One region of the Hydrogenophaga sp. PBL-H3 genome, then DNA from elsewhere that is predicted to be linked to it. Evidence: predicted binding sites of a transcription regulator. Region 1 holds the regulator's gene; each other region holds the start of a gene.
What was found. The regulator sigma-54, encoded in region 1, starts transcription at its own class of promoters, with help from an activator protein. The targets are predictions, from matches to a motif close to TGGCANGNAANCTGCTTT.

Region 1 (5,252 bases):
CCACACATGCGGCTGGAACGGCAACAGCTTCTCGAACGCGAAGCGGCGCAGAAAACCCGGCGCGATGTTGAGCGCGATCTGCGCGGCCTCGATCACCACCGTGCCGCTGCCGCAGCAGGGGTCGTACAGCGGCACGATGTCGTCCAGCGGCTGGTCGGCGCAGGCGTCCCAGCCGGTGGCGGCGATCATGGCCGCGGCCAGGGTTTCCTTCAGCGGGGCGTCGCCCTTGTCCTCGCGCCAGCCGCGCTTGAACAGCGGCTCACCCGAGGTGTCGATGTACAGGCTCACCGTCTCGGTGGTCAGGTGCACGTAGATGCGCACGTCGGGCCAGGTGGTGTTGACGCTGGGGCGCTCGCCGCGCTTCTCGCGGAAGCGGTCGCAGATCGCGTCTTTCACCTTGAGTGCGGCGAAGTTCAGCGAAGTCAGCGGGCTGTGCTGCGCGGTGATCTCGACCTTGATGGTCTGAGCCGGCGTGAACCAGATCTCCCATGCCACCTCGCTGGCGGCGTGGTACAGGTCTTGTTCAGAGCGGTAGCCACCGTGCCAGAGCTGCACCAGCACGCGCTGCGTGAGGCGGCTGTGCAGGTTCAGGCGCATGGCGTCGCGCCACGAAGCGTTGAGCGCCACACCGCCGCGCGCCTTGTGCGGTGCGTCCACGCCGGTGATGCGCTTCACTTCAGCGGCGAGCATGTCCTCAACGCCGGCGGCGCAGGGCAGGAAAACTTGTAACTGGTTCAAAGCGATTTTCTGAGGTTCGCGGGCGCGATTCGCAGCGCCTCGCGGTACTTCGCCACGGTGCGGCGCGCGCATTCGATGCCCTGTTCGCGCAGCAGATCGGAGAGCTGGTTGTCCGACAGCGGCTTGGCGGCTTCTTCGGCGGCGATGAACTGCTTGAGCAGCGCGCGCACGGCCGTGCTCGACGCGTTGCCACCGGTCTCGGTCCCCAGCGACGAGCCGAAGAAGTACTTGAGCTCGTAGGTGCCGAAGGGCGTGGCCATGTACTTGGCGGTGGTCACGCGGCTGATGGTGGATTCGTGCAGGCCGAGCTCGTCGGCGATCTCACGCAGCACCAGCGGGCGCATGGCGAGTTCGCCGTGCATGAAGAAATTGCGCTGGCGTTCCACGATGGCGCTGGACACGCGCAGGATGGTGTCGAAGCGCTGCTGGATGTTCTTGATGAACCAACGCGCCTCCTGCAGGCGCTGCTGCATGGCGGCGTGGCCGGCCTCGCCGCCGTTGTCGCGTCCACCGCGGTTCTGGCGCATGGCGCTGGCGTACACATCGTGCACGCGCAGGCGGGGCATCACCTCGGGGTTGAGCAGCACCTTGAAGCCGCGGCCAGCGCGCGTGACCAGCACGTCGGGCACGACCACGTTGCGCTCCAGGTCCAGGAAGCGGCGACCCGGCTTGGGTTCCAGCCGCGCAATGAGGCCGAGTGCGGCGCGCACGGTTTCATCGTCCAGGCCGCACAGGTTGCACAGGCGCTTCACATCGCGCTTGGCCACCAACTCCATGGACTGCCCGCAGATGGCCAGGGCCGCGCGCGCCTCGGGCGTGTTGCGCAGTTCCAGGATCTGCAGGCGCAGGCATTCGGCCAGGCTGCGCGCGCCCACACCGGAAGGCTCCATGTGCTGCAGCAGTTGCAGGGCCATGGTCAGGCGCTGCTCCAGCGCCTCGCGTTCTTCCAGACCTTCGTTGGGGTCGTCGGTTTGCACACGTCCCGACAGGGCCTGCCAGGCCGCAGCCAGCTCGGCCAGGCTGTCTTCGATGTAGCCGTCGTCGCTGAGCGATTCGATCAGGAAGTACAGCGCGGCGCGGTCTTCGTCCGAGAGACGCAGGCAGCGCGCCTGGTCATGCAGGTGGTCCTGCAGGCTGATGTGGGCTCGGGCCAGATCGGCAGCGCTCGCGGTGTCGTCGTCGCCCGACGAATTGTTGTTGCGCGCGGGCGCGTCGCCACCCCACTCGCTGTCGTCGGGCGCCATCTCCACCGTGCCGTCGCCCTCCCAGCTCTCTTCCACCGGCGTGGCGCCGTCGAGCTTGCCTTCGATGGCATCGCCTTCGCTGCTGTCGCTGCTCGTGCTGCTGCTCGATTCGGTGCTGGAGAGCATCGGTCCGGGCGCTTCGGGCAGGGCGGCCTCGGCGATCTGCTCGCCCACGCTCACCGGCGCGTCGGTCTGCTCCAGGCCAAACGCTTCGCGCTCGGCCAGGTCTTCGGAGCGTTCGAGGAACGGATTCTCGTCGAGCATTTGCTCGACCTCCTGCGCCATCTCCAGCGTGGAGAGTTGCAGCAGGCGGATGGATTGCTGCAACTGGGGCGTGAGCGCCAGGTGCTGCGAAACCCTGAGTGACAGGCCTTGTTTCATGAAAACGCCAGTGAGCAAACGGCGAGACGATTCGCCGCCGGGCCGCCCCAAGGCGAATCAGCCCCCTCGGGGGGCAGCGAAGTACACGAAGTGACGAGCGTGGGGGTCATCACATCCTGAAATGTTCGCCGAGGTACACGCGGCGCACGTCGGCGTTTTCAACGATCTCGGCCGGCGTGCCGCTGGTGAGCACGTGGCCGTCGTTGATGATGTAGGCGCGGTCGCAGATACCCAAGGTCTCGCGCACGTTGTGGTCGGTGATGAGCACGCCGATGCCGCGCGACTTGAGGAAACCGATGATGCGCTGGATCTCGATCACGGCGATCGGGTCGATGCCGGCGAAGGGCTCGTCGAGCAGGATGAAGCGCGGATTGGTGGCGAGCGCCCGGGCGATCTCGACCCGGCGGCGCTCACCGCCCGACAGGGCAGGCGCGGGCGAGTCGCGCAGGTGGTCCACGTGCAGGTCCTTGAGCAACTCGTCGAGGCGGGCCTCGATGGCGGCCTTGCTCAGCGCCTTGCCGGCCTCGTCCTGCTGCAGTTCCAGCACGGCGCGCACGTTGTCGGCCACGTTGAGCTTGCGAAAGATCGATGCCTCCTGCGGCAGGTAGCCCAGGCCCAGGCGCGCGCGGCGGTGGATGGGCAGGTCCTGGATGGCCTGACCATCGAGCAGGATCGTTCCGGCGTCCGAACGCAGCAGGCCCACCAGCATGTAGAACGAGGTGGTCTTGCCCGCGCCGTTGGGCCCCAGAAGGCCGACGACCTCACCCTTGAAGACCGCGAGCGACACGTCCTTGACCACCTTGCGGCTGCCATAGGCCTTTTGCAGTCCCTGGGCCTCCAGCCGACTGAGATCGGGGGCGGTCGTCGGGCGCTTGCCCGGGCTCAGCGCCTGCGCCGAAGGCATCGCCGTCACTGCTGGCCCTCGCCAAGCTGGTTGCTGGGCCGCAGATTGGCTGGCGGCGCCGGTTTGGGAGCGGGAGTGCCATCCTTGGGCACGGGTGTGAGCATGGCGCGCACGCGGCCGGTGGGGTTGTTGGGGGTGCGGCTGGCCACGCCGCCGTCCACCGTGAAGACGTCGGTGGTGTTGTTGTAGACGATCACGCTGCCGGTGGTTTCGTCGTTGAGCTGGGTGCCCTTGAAGCGCTTGAGCACCGCATCGCCCACGAACCGGACGGAGTCGGCCTGGCTGTCGTATTCGATGCGCTGGGCCGTGCCTTCAATGAATTCGTCCACGCCGTCGCGCTTCTGGCGGAAAAACCCCGGGCTGCCGTTGACGATGCCGAACTGATGGCCCTGGGCATCCTGGCGCACCTCGACCTTGGCGCCCCGGATGACGATGGTGCCCTTGGTGATCACCACGTTGCCCGTGAAGATGCTGGTCTGGCGCGCGTCGTCGTAGCGCAGGGCATCGGCCTCGGCATTGAGTGGCAGGGTGCGGTCGGCTTTTTCGGCTTGTGCTGCGCTGGTCAGCAACAGACCCACCACCAGGCAGGCGCCCGGCCAGTACGACCGGCGGAAGAAGAGGTTGGGCAAGGTGGAGTGCATGGAGTTTTAGGGCACGAAACTTGCATTCATTGTAACGACGGGATGAAGGCTGCAAGGGCCCGAGAACTGCTTTACCCACTCTTTTCTCGCATCCTCTCAGGAATGCCGGGCGCCGGTCGCGCCACGAGCGTTCGCGCCAAAGACAAAGCCCGCCGAAGCGGGCTTTGTCCCTTGAAAGACGCGACTCAGGCCTTGCGGGCCGCTTCGACGATCAGTGCATCGGCCACCACCAGGGTGCGGGGGCCCTGACCATTCACATAAAAGCGCCCGGCCACGCCCAGCGACGGCGTGCCTTCGACGTTGTAGGCCTCCTGCAGCTGGGTGGCCTTGGCCGCCAGTCCCACCGCCGCACCGTTGTAGAACTCGTTGAAACGGGCCATGTCCACCCCGCCCTGCTTGTCGATCCAGGCGGTGATGGCGGGCTGGGTGGTGAGCGGCTGGCGGTCGACGTGGATCGCCTGAAACACCTTGCCGTGCAGCCGGTCCACCAGCTTCATGGCTTCGAGCGTGAAGTACAGGCGCTGCATGGGCACAAAAGCGGCGCTGAAGGCCACCGGCACGCGCCGCACGTTCACGTTGGCCGGTTTCTTTTTGGCCCACTCGTCGAAAGCGGGTTCGAAATTGAAGCAATGGATGCAGCTGTAGGCAAAGAACTCGACCACCTCGACCTGGCTGGCCGGACTCTCCACGGGCGCCGGGCGGCCCAGGCGGATGAAATCGGTGCCTTCCTTGGGCGCCACGCGCTGGGCCAGCGCGGGCGTGAGCGTCAGGCCGCCGGTGGCGGCCAGGGCGGTGGTGCCAGCGGCCAGCAAGGACCGGGAAAAATCGCGACGTTGCATGAAATCAAACTCCTTGATAAGGCTTGCTTGGGGCGGGCATGGCGTTGAAAGTTCCCGGCTGGCCTGCGCAGTGGTTCAGCGTTGCACGCGCACCAGCGCCGCTTCGACACCGTTGGCCTGCAGCTGCTCCTGGGTGAGGTCGGCCATGGCCTTCTGGTTGAACGGGCCCACGCGCACGCGGTACACGGTTCGGCCCGACTGTTCGCGCTCGGTCACATCGGCATTGATGCCCAGCATGGCGAGCTTGGCGCGCTGGGCTTCAGCATCTTCGGGCGAGCGAAACGCGCCGGCCTGCACGAAGTAGGTGAATGGGTCAGCGCCGGGCGCCGGTGCAGCCGCCGCGGTGGCGGGCGCGGCCGCCGGTGGCGTGCCCAGCTTGGACTGGACCAGCTCGCCCAGCGGATCGGTCGCTGGCTTGCTCCCGGCGGCCGGCACCGGGGGCAGGCCCTTGCCGTCGGCCGGCGGCACCACGATGGCGCCAGCAGCCCCGGGTGCGACCGCCGCC
Region 2 (5,252 bases), 730 kb from region 1:
CAGAAAGCCCAGGTTCATGGGCAGGCCGTCGGCGGCCTGCAGCATGCGTTCGATGTGCCAGGGGCCGGGCGTGCAGGTGGTGGCAAAGGTGCCGGTGGCCGGACCGGTGCCGCCGCCGAGCATGGTGGTGATGCCGGAGGTCAGCGCCTCGTCCACCTGCTGCGGGCAGATGAAGTGAATGTGGCTGTCGATGCCGCCGGCGGTGACGATGTTGCCTTCGCAGCTGATGACCTCGGTGCCCGGGCCGATGACGATGTCCACACCGGGCTGCGTGTCCGGGTTGCCGGCCTTGCCAATGGCGACGATGCGCCCGTCTTTTAGGCCGATGTCAGCCTTGACGATGCCCCAGTGGTCGATGATCACCGCGTTGGTCATCACCGTATCCACGGCGCCTTCGGCGCGGGTTCTTTGCGACTGCGCCATGCCGTCGCGGATGGTCTTGCCGCCGCCGAACTTGACCTCTTCGCCGTAGCCGCCGGCGGCCAGGGTGAAGTCTTTCTCGATCTCGATCATCAGGCCGGTGTCTGCCAGGCGCAGTCGGTCTCCCACGGTGGGGCCGAACATGTTGGCGTAGGCGCTTCTTGAAATCGTGCTCATCAGAGCTTCCCTTGTGTCAAACCACGGAAGCCGTGGACGATGCGGTCGCCCGCGTAGTCCACCAACTCCACCGTGCGCTGCTGGCCGGGCTCGAAGCGAACGGCGGTGCCGCTGGCTATGTTCAGCCGCATGCCGCGCGCCGCGCTGCGGTCGAAGTCGAGCGCGCCATTGACCTCGGCAAAGTGGTAGTGCGAGCCGACCTGGATCGGGCGGTCGGCGCCGTTCTTCACCACCAGGGTGAGCGTGCGCCGGCCGGGGTTGAGGGTGTGCACGCCCTCGTCGGTGACAAGTTCGCCGGGAGTCATGGGCACGTCCCTCAGTGTTTGCCGCTGGACCACCACAGCGCCACGGCAATGGCCACCACCACACCGACAAATCCCAGCGTGTCGGTGGAATGCCAGTGGGAGCCGGGCAGGCCGTGGCCTTCGTGGGCGAGGGCGGGCGCGCAGAAGGCAGCGGCGCTGAAGAGGGCGGTGGCAAGGCGCATGGGTGCTTTCGGTGAATGAATCAGGGAATGGGTTGGTGCACGGTCACGAGCTTGGTGCCGTCGGGGAACGTGGCTTCCACCTGGATGTCCGGGATCATCTCGGCGATGCCCTCCATCACGTCGGCGCGGGTCAGCACGTTGCGCCCGTCGCTCATGAGCTGGGCCACGGTCTTGCCGTCGCGCGCGCCCTCCATCACGGCCGCGCTGATCAGCGCCACGGCCTCGGGGTAGTTGAGCTTCAAGCCGCGCGCCTGGCGCCGCTCGGCCAGCAGGGCAGCGGTGAAGATCAGCAGCTTGTCTTTCTCTCGGGGCGTGAGTTCCATGGTGGTGCGTGCGTTCTCGGTGGTGCTTGAGTGACTTGGTCAGCAATTCCCGTGCCCCGAGCCGGCTCCATCGGCAGCGTGGCACGAAAGCTGCAGAAACGCAGTGTGACAACCATACCCATCGTCCCCATCAGAACCGCTACCGCGCCCACCGCAGGGCAGGAGCCCGGGCTGGACGCGCCCCAGCGCATCACCCGCGTGCGCCGCGACTACAACAGCTGGGTCGGCAGCGAGACGATGGAAGACTACGCGCTGCGCTACACGCCGCAGCGCTTTCGCAAATGGAGCGAATGGCGCGTGGCCAACACCGCGTTTGGTGCGGCGTCTTTCCTGATCCTGGAGGCCGTGGGCGCCACGCTGCTGGTGCAATACGGCTTTGTGAACGCCGCGCTGGCCATCCTGTGCACCGGCTTGATCATCTTTTTTGCGGGCCTGCCCATCAGCGTGTACGCCGCGCGCTACGGGGTCGACATGGACTTGCTCACGCGCGGCGCGGGCTTTGGCTACATCGGCTCCACCATCACCTCGCTGATCTACGCCACCTTCACTTTCATTTTCTTCGCGCTCGAAGCGGCGGTCATGGCCTACGCGCTGGAGCTTGCGCTCGACATCCCGCCCGCCTGGGGTTACCTCATCTGCGCGGTGGTGGTCATTCCGCTGGTGACGCACGGGGTCTCGGTGATCAGCCGCTTTCAGGTGTGGACCCAGCCGCTGTGGCTGGTGATGATGGTGGTGCCTTTTGGGGCGGTGGCGGTCATGGCGCCCGAAACGTTCACCAACGTGGTGCGGTATGGCGGTGAATCCGGTGCGGGCGCGTTGTTTGACTGGCACCTGTTTGGTGCGGCGCTCACCGTGGGCATCGCGCTCATCACCCAGATGGGGGAGCAGGCCGACTACCTGCGCTTCATGCCCGCCAAGGAGCCCGGCAAGGGGCTGCGCTGGTGGGCGGGGGTGCTGGCCGGTGGGCCGGGCTGGGTGCTGCTGGGCGTGGTGAAGATGCTGGGCGGCGCGCTGCTGGCGTTTCTTGCCATCAGCCACATGGTGCCGCCGGACCGCGCTGTGGACCCCAACCAGATGTACCTCGCGGCCTACGAATACGTGTTCTCCGATTACGGCTGGGCGGTGGCGGCCACGGCGTTCTTCGTGGTGATCTCGCAGCTCAAGATCAATGTGACCAACGCCTACGCCGGCTCGCTGGCCTGGAGCAACTTCTTCTCGCGCATCACGCACAGCCATCCTGGGCGTGTGGTGTGGGTGGTGTTCAACACCTTCATCGCTTTCATGCTGATGGAGATGAACGTGTTCCAGGCGCTGGGGCAGGTGCTCGGCGTGTACAGCAACATCGCCATCGCCTGGATCATGGCCGTGGTGGCCGATCTGGTCATCAACAAGCCGCTGGGCTGGAGCCCCAAGGGCATCGAGTTCAAGCGGGCGTACCTGTACGACATCAACCCGGTGGGCGTGGGAGCCATGGGCCTGGCTTCGGTGTTGTCCATCGGGGCCCACATGGGGCTGATGGGCGAGGGCGCGCAGGCGTTTTCGGCGGTGATTGCGATGGTCACGGCTCTGGTGACGGCGCCGCTGATTGCCTGGGCCACGCAGGGGCGTTACTACATCGCAAGGAGTGGTGGCGTACAAGGAGGCCCCGTCGCAGAAACACCGCGGAACTGGCTTGGCCAGGCCGCTGGTGTTGCCCCCCTCAAGGGGGGTGACGCCGCAGGCGGCGCGGGGGGTGTTCAAAAGTGTGTGATTTGTGAGCGTGAATATGAGGGGCCAGACATGGCCCACTGCCCGGCCTACCAAGGCGCCATCTGTTCGCTCTGCTGCACGCTCGACGCGCGCTGTGGCGACCTCTGCAAACCCCACGCCAAACTCTCCGAGCAGTGGATGGGTGCGCTGCGCCGCGTGTTGCCGCGCTCCATCTGGCCCTACCTGGAAGCCGGTCTCGCCCACTACCTGCTGCTCATGCTGGTGATGGCGCCGGTGTTGGCAGCGGTGCTCGGCCTGCTCTACCGCCAGGAGGTGCAGGCCCTGGCGCTGCGCATGGGGCTGTCGGCCAACGCCGGCTTGCTTGACGCTGCGTTGCGCTCGGGCTTTGTGCGGGTGTACGCCGTGCTGCTGCTGATCACTGCCACCGTGGCCTGGTGGCTGGTGCTGGCGCACAAGAGCCGCGAGGTGGCGCAGGAAGAGTCGAACCGGCAGACGCGCCTGCTGATGCAGGAGATCGAGTCGCACCGCCTCACCGACGAAGCCCTGCAGCAGGCGCGCCTGGCCGCCGAGCACGCCAACCAGGCCAAGACGCGCTACATCAGCACCATCAGCCACGAGCTGCGCACGCCGCTCAACAGCATCCTGGGCTACGCGCAGCTCTTGCAGGAAGACACCGGCATGGCACCGCACCGCGCGCAGGCCATCCGCGTGATCAACCGGGGCGGTGAACACCTGCTCTCGCTGATCGAAGGCACGCTGGACATCGCGCGCATCGAGTCCGGCAAGCTCGCGCTGGACGTGCGGCCCATGGCCTTTGCCGGCGCCATGCAGGAGGTGGCGGGCATGTTCGAGCTGCAGGCCAGCGCCAAAGGCCTGCAGTTCGTGTTCGAGACCGGCAGCCGCCTGCCCGACACGGTGCGCGCCGACGAGAAACGCCTGCGCCAGATCCTCATCAACCTGCTGGGCAACGCGGTGAAGTTCACGCGCGCCGGGCAGGTGCGCCTGCGCGTCACGCACGCGCGCGAGATGGCGCAGTTCGAGGTGCACGACACCGGCCCCGGCATGCGCGCGCAAGACCTGGAGCGGGTGTTCGAGCCGTTCGCGCGCGGGCAGAACGAAGCCGCCGCGCCCGGGCCGTCCACCGGCACCGGCCTGGGCCTCACCATTGCCAAGATGCTCACCGACCTCATGGGCGGCGAGATGACGGTGCGCAGCGCACCCGGCGAGGGATCGGTGTTCACCGTGCGCCTGTTTCTGCCGGAGGTGCACGGCGCGGTGCTGCCGCGTCCGCTGGCCCTGCCCGGGCACATTGGTTACGAAGGCGCACGCCGGCGCGTGCTGGTGGTCGACAACGAGGAAGCCGACCGCGAACTGATCCAGCGCTGGCTGGCACCGCTGGGGTTCGATGTGATGCTGGCCACCAGCGGGCTGGACGCGCTGGCCTTGCTGGAAGGTCTGCACCCAGGCGACGCCAGTGCGCCCGACGCCGTGTTCATGGACCTGGCCATGCCCGGCATCGACGGCTGGGAAACCATGCGCCGGCTGCGCGCCAGTGGCTGGAGCGCAGTGCCGCTGGCCATCGTGTCGGCCAACGCGTTCGACAAGGGACTCGACAACGATCTGGGCCATCGACCCCAAGACTTCTTTGTGAAGCCGGTGCGCCGCGACGACCTGCTCGGCTGGCTGGGCCAGCGGCTGCAACTGGTGTGGATCGAGGTGGCTGCGTCGGAAGCCGCAGCACCAGCGCCGGCACCGAGCCAAGGCCCGGGGCTGGACATCACCCGCGGCCGCGAGTTCGAACCCCTGCTCGAACTCGTGCGCCTGGGTTACTACAAGGGCATCGTGCAGTGGCTCGACGAGTGGGTGCAGGACCACCCCGAGCAGGCGGGCTTTGCACAGCAGCTGCGCACACTGGCGCGCGAGTTCCGCTTTGACGCGATCGAGCAGCAACTGCTGCAGCGCCATGTCTGAGTTCACGCTGCAACAGACCGACCAGCTCATCGTGCTGATCGTGGACGACGTGCCCGACAACGTGGCGCTGCTGCACGACGCGCTGGACGATGCGGGCTACACGGTGCTGGTGGCGCTGGACGGCGAGAGCGCCATCCGCCGCGCCACCCAGGCCCTGCCCGACG
Region 3 (5,252 bases), 1.8 Mb from region 1:
AATTTCGGCCACCGTGGGAAGGCTGTTGGAGCGGACGACCCAGTAGGGCAGGCCACACTGGGTCAGCAATGAGTGCTTGAGCGCCCGCGTGCTGCGAGGAAGACCTGCACTCCCGGGGACATCAAGGCAACCGAGCACCCGACCGTCGGAGCGGCACACGGTGAACGTGCAATACACACTGCCCAGCAACTTGTACCACTCCATGCCCTGCTCTCGGTCGCGGGGCAGGGTGAAACGCGTCACCGGGAGCTTGATCATCACGTGATGGTCGTAGAAAGCCCTGGCCAGCCAATGCCACACCCTGGCTTCCTCGCTGTTGGCCAGCGCGCGGGTGCTCAATGGCCAATGTTTCGGAATGCGTCTGCGCTGCCTGGCCTGCCGATCGGCCCACATGCGGTGCAGCAGCGCGCCCAGCGCCAGCATAGCGGGCACCAGCACTGCAAGCAGCCATGGGTTGGTCCAGTTGGTCATGAGCATTGGAGGGTGTTCGTCGATCTGTATCAAAGTGTATGCAGTTGCTGCCAGCCGTGGGGAGTCTGCAATCTCGATACACGAAGAAGGTGTGAACTTCTTGGGGTTTACGCCCCCTTTGATGGGTCATTTGATCCACATGCACACCTTGCTCGATTGTGCACAGCCGCTGGACGTTCGTACATCCTACATACTGGGTAACTGCGAAATGGCGCTCAAATCAAGTGACTCAGGAAGCCTTGCACCGCTTCAGTCAGTCGATCGGGTTGATCGCGGTGAGGGCTGTGTCCGCACTGGGCAAGCTCGACCTTGATGGCCCGGGGGATCGCCGTTTCAATCGATTTCAGTTGCTCCATGGTGCCGTACTCGTCGTCCACACCTTGCACCAACAGCAGAGGCGCGGTGATGGAGCGTATGTCATCTCTGATGTCGAATGCGTGGAATGCCTCGCTGAGCCAGACATCGTTCCACTGCCAGAAGGCGTTGTCGACGTCCCGATGGTGGCGGGCCAGCCGCTGCCGCAGGCCATTCTCGGACTGTGGCTCGGCCTCATAGAGCGTTTTCGCTTGAGCGATGGCGGTCAAAGACATCGCTTCCACGAACACATGGGGTGCGATCGCCACGCAGCCGGTCAGGTCATGGCGTGCTGCATGCAGCAACGCGATGGTGGCACCATCGGAGTGACCAACCAGCACCGGGCGGGCGATGCCCAGCCGCTGGAGCAGTTGTGGCAGCACCTCGTTGGCCTCCAGATGCATGTAGTCGGGTTCGTGGCGTCCGATGTGCCATGGTCCACTGCGGCGGGGGAGGCCCCTCACGTCCTCCACCGGGTCGGATTGACCGTACCCGCGTCTTGAATACAGCCAGCCCTCGCGCCCTGTCGCCGCGCACAGTTCGGCGGGCCAATGCCGCCCCCGCTGCTGCCAGAGCGACACGCTTCCCAGGCCCTCGTGCAAGAAGACCAGTGGAGCCTTGTCGATTGGGCCGGGAATGTGGGCTACTTCGAGCGCCACGCCAGAAATCACGATGCGGTTCATTGTCCGGATGCTAGCTTTGGAGCGGCGGTGAGCTTGTCTTCAACGTGATCGGCAGCTCCCCCGCGATACGTCGATCCGAGGCATTTCGCGCCCGGTCTGTGTCTTGGATTGGTTGTATTCTCATGAGATGAGTTTGTTGTTCGATTCTTTCTGGCGGGCCGTCGCGTACTGTGTGCACCCCAGGGTGATCGCCCTGTCCTTCCTCCCGTTGATCTTGATGGTCGTCCTGTCGTTCGGGTTGGGGTATTTCTTCTGGGAGGGTGCGGTCGCCTCGGTGGGGGCCTGGCTGGCTTCGTTCGAGCTGGTGGAGACTTTGCTGGGCTGGATGGACCAGATCGGGATGGGTCCGCTCAGGGGCGTGTTTGCACCTCTGCTGGTGTTGGTGCTGGCCACGCCCGTGATCGTGTTGTTGTGTCTGTTGCTGGTGGCGATGTTCATGACGCCGGCCATGGTGGATCTGGTGGGCCAGCGTCGCTTTGCAAGCCTGGAGCGCAAACACGGTGGGTCTCTGGTGGTCAGTGTGCTCTGGTCGCTGGGCTCCACCTTGCTCGCCATCGTCGCGTTGGTGATTTCCCTGCCGCTGTGGCTGGTGCCCCCTTTGGTGTTGATTCTTCCGCCCCTGATCTGGGGCTGGCTCACTTACCGCGTTTTTGCGTTTGATGCGCTGGCCACGCATGCCAGCAGCGAAGAGCGCAAATCCATCTTGAAGGAGCACCGCGGCAGCCTGCTGCTCATGGGGGTGCTCAGCGGTTATCTGGGCGCTGCGCCGAGCCTGTTGTGGGCCTCCGGCGCCATGTTCATTGCCATGGCGCCGTTGCTGGTACCGCTGGCCATCTGGATCTACACGCTGGTGTTTGCTTTCGCGTCGCTGTGGTTTGCCCACTTTGCACTTGCGGCGCTGCAGCGACTGCGTGCCGTCGTGCCAGTCGAAGTGCTGGATGCCGACCCCGAGCGTGTTCGCCCGACTGACGCACATCCCGACACGCCGCAGTTGCGGGGGCCAGACCACACAGGTGCGGCGTAACTTCTCTCTTCCATTTATTGTTGGGCACCTCATGACGCCAGCCATCGGCCTGATCATCATTGGCGACGAAATTCTCTCAGGCAAGCGCCAGGACAAACACCTGTCCAAAGTCATCGAACTGCTGAGCGCACGGGGCATGTCGCTCTCCTGGGCGCGGTTCGTGGGCGACGACCGCAAGAGCATCACGGCCAACTTGCGTGACGTCTTCGCGCAGCCAGGCATCGTGTTTTCGTGCGGCGGTATCGGAGCCACACCAGACGATCACACGCGCCAGTGTGCCGCTGCTGCGCTCGAGGTCGAACTGGCCTTGCATCCCGAAGCCAAGGCCTTGATCGAGTCGCGCATGCGTGACGTGGCGGCCGAGCAAGGCCAGGTCTTCGACCCGCAGCGTGCGGACAACGTGCACCGCTACAACATGGGGGTGTTTCCGGTGGGCTCGACCATCATCGAGAACCCGTACAACAAGATCCCTGGCTTCAGTTGCGCGGGTGTTGGTGGCGGGCAGGTGCACTTCGTACCTGGTTTCCCCGTCATGGCATGGCCGATGATTGAATGGGTGCTGGACCATACCTACGCTCACCTGCACCAACAAGGGTCCTCGCTGGAGCGTTCGGTGATCGTGATGGGCGCCATGGAGGCCGCGCTGACACCGTTGATGGAGCAGATCGAGCGCGAGTATCCGGTCAAGGTATTCAGCCTGCCCAGCGTTGACCATCCCGAGTTCGGGCGCCACATCGAGCTGGGCGTCAAAGGGGCCTCCGGCGCTGTTGCAGATGCCTTTGCCAGTCTGCTCGCTGGCCTGCGTCTGCATGGGGCCGAACTGGGCCCCGAAATGGTGCGAAACTAAAGTGCACAAATATGGTGCACTGAATGATGCATGCACCGTGAGTGTGCGATGCGTCCGTTCATCGGTCCAGCCTTCGCGTTGAACCCTGAAAACCACGGGCAGCCGCCATGGCGCGGGCCTTTATGGCGCATCTCCTGCGCCATAATCCCCGGGCGTTTGGAGACGAATGCCCCGTTCAGGTGAATCTGGGGGGCGTTTGGCACAAATACTGCTTCATCCCCAAGTCGATTTTCATTTTTCACTCACCAGCTACAGGAGTATTTGATGGCCAAGACCGTCGCAGACGTGATGCAAATGGTGAAGGACAACGACGTCAAGTTCGTTGACTTCCGTTTCACCGACACCCGGGGCAAAGAGCAGCACGTCACCGTGCCTGTGTCCCACTTCGACGAAGACAAGTTCACCTCGGGCCATGCGTTCGACGGCTCTTCGGTTGCAGGCTGGAAAGGCATTGAAGCCTCGGACATGCAACTCATGCCCGACTCCAACACCGCCAACATCGACCCCTTCTTTGAAGAGACCACGCTGTACCTGCAGTGCGATGTGATCGAGCCGGGCGACGGCAAGGCCTACGACCGCGATCCGCGCTCCATCGCCAAACGTGCCGAGGCTTACCTCAAGGCGTCTGGCCTGGGCGACACCGCTTTCTTCGGACCAGAACCCGAATTCTTCATCTTCGACGGCGTGCGCTGGAGCAACGAACCCGGCCGCGTGATGTGCGAGATTGAAGAATACGAAGCCCCGTGGAACAGCGGTGCCAAGCTCGAAGGCGGCAACCGTGGCCACCGTCCCACTGTCAAGGGCGGCTACTTCCCCGTGCCTCCCGTCGACAGCACGCAAGACATGCGCGCCGAGATGTCCCTGATCCTCGAATCGCTGGGCATCCCGGTCGAGGTGTTCCACCACGAGGTGGCGGGCGCAGGCCAGAACGAAATCGGTACCCGGTTCAGCACGCTCGTGGAGCGCGCCGACTGGACGCAGGTCTTGAAGTACGTGGTGTGGAACGTGGCCAATGCCTACGGCAAGACCGCCACCTTCATGCCCAAGCCCTACGCTGGCGACAACGGCTCCGGCATGCACGTTCACCAGTCGATCTGGAAAGATGGCAAGAACCTGTTCGCTGGCGACGGCTATGCTGGTCTGAGTGATTTCGCCCTGTATTACATCGGCGGCATCATCAAGCACGCCCGTGCGCTCAACGCCATCACCAACCCTGGTACGAACTCGTACAAGCGCCTGGTGCCCGGCTTTGAGGCCCCGGTGAAGCTGGCCTACTCGGCCCGCAACCGCTCGGCCTCGATCCGCATTCCGTACGTGGCGAACCCCAAGGGCCGCCGCATCGAAGCGCGTTTCCCCGATCCTTCGGCCAACCCCTACTTGTGCTTCTCGGCTCTGATGATGGCCGGCCTGGACGGCGTGGAAAACAAGATCCACCCGGGTGAAGCCGCCACCAAGGATCTGTACCACCTGCCGCCCGAAGAAGACAAGCTGGTGCCGACCGTGTGCCACAGCCTCGACCAGGCGCTGGAGTACCTTGACGGCGACCGCAGCTTCCTGACCAAGGGTGGTGTGTTCACCGACTCCATGCTGGACGCCTACATCGAACTGAAGATGGGTGAAGTCACGCGTTTCCGCATGGCACCGCACCCCGTCGAATTCGACATGTACTACAGCCTGTGATGGATCGCCCGGCTTGGCTGGGCGCTCATGCAGACAAGGGACGGCGCGAGCCGTCCCTTTTTGTTTCGGGGCGACATCTGGCCCCGTCATCGGGGCCGGCGGCGGCACTTTTCAAAGCGATTTCCGTCATACTGATTCGCGATGAACGGCGCCAGTCTTTGCCGTGTCGACCCAACGGAGACTTTGTGCCCAT

Region 2: the regulator sigma-54 is predicted to act here: its motif matches at 1,447-1,464, upstream of F9Z44_RS05755 (urease subunit gamma).
Region 3: the regulator sigma-54 is predicted to act here: its motif matches at 3,577-3,594, upstream of glnA (type I glutamate--ammonia ligase).

Annotation. Positions count from the first base shown of each region.
Region 1 covers NZ_CP044972.1:454,716-459,967, reverse strand. The annotation lists gene F9Z44_RS02185 (THUMP domain-containing class I SAM-dependent RNA methyltransferase) at 1-738, opposite strand, end outside; gene rpoN (RNA polymerase factor sigma-54) at 735-2,363, opposite strand; gene lptB (LPS export ABC transporter ATP-binding protein) at 2,473-3,267, opposite strand; gene lptA (lipopolysaccharide transport periplasmic protein LptA) at 3,273-3,908, opposite strand; gene F9Z44_RS02165 (thiol:disulfide interchange protein DsbA/DsbL) at 4,094-4,747, opposite strand; gene F9Z44_RS02160 (SPOR domain-containing protein) at 4,823-5,252, opposite strand, start outside.
Region 2 covers NZ_CP044972.1:1,181,835-1,187,086, forward strand. The annotation lists gene ureC (urease subunit alpha) at 1-597, opposite strand, end outside; gene F9Z44_RS05745 (urease subunit beta) at 597-902, opposite strand; gene F9Z44_RS05750 (hypothetical protein) at 914-1,084, opposite strand; gene F9Z44_RS05755 (urease subunit gamma) at 1,105-1,407, opposite strand; gene F9Z44_RS05760 (hybrid sensor histidine kinase/response regulator) at 1,513-5,088, shown strand; gene F9Z44_RS05765 (response regulator transcription factor) at 5,081-5,252, shown strand, end outside.
Region 3 covers NZ_CP044972.1:3,036,502-3,041,753, reverse strand. The annotation lists gene F9Z44_RS14055 (DUF2726 domain-containing protein) at 1-471, opposite strand, end outside; gene F9Z44_RS14050 (alpha/beta fold hydrolase) at 687-1,508, opposite strand; gene F9Z44_RS14045 (EI24 domain-containing protein) at 1,636-2,532, shown strand; gene F9Z44_RS14040 (competence/damage-inducible protein A) at 2,564-3,379, shown strand; gene glnA (type I glutamate--ammonia ligase) at 3,644-5,059, shown strand; gene F9Z44_RS14030 (hypothetical protein) at 5,251-5,252, shown strand, end outside.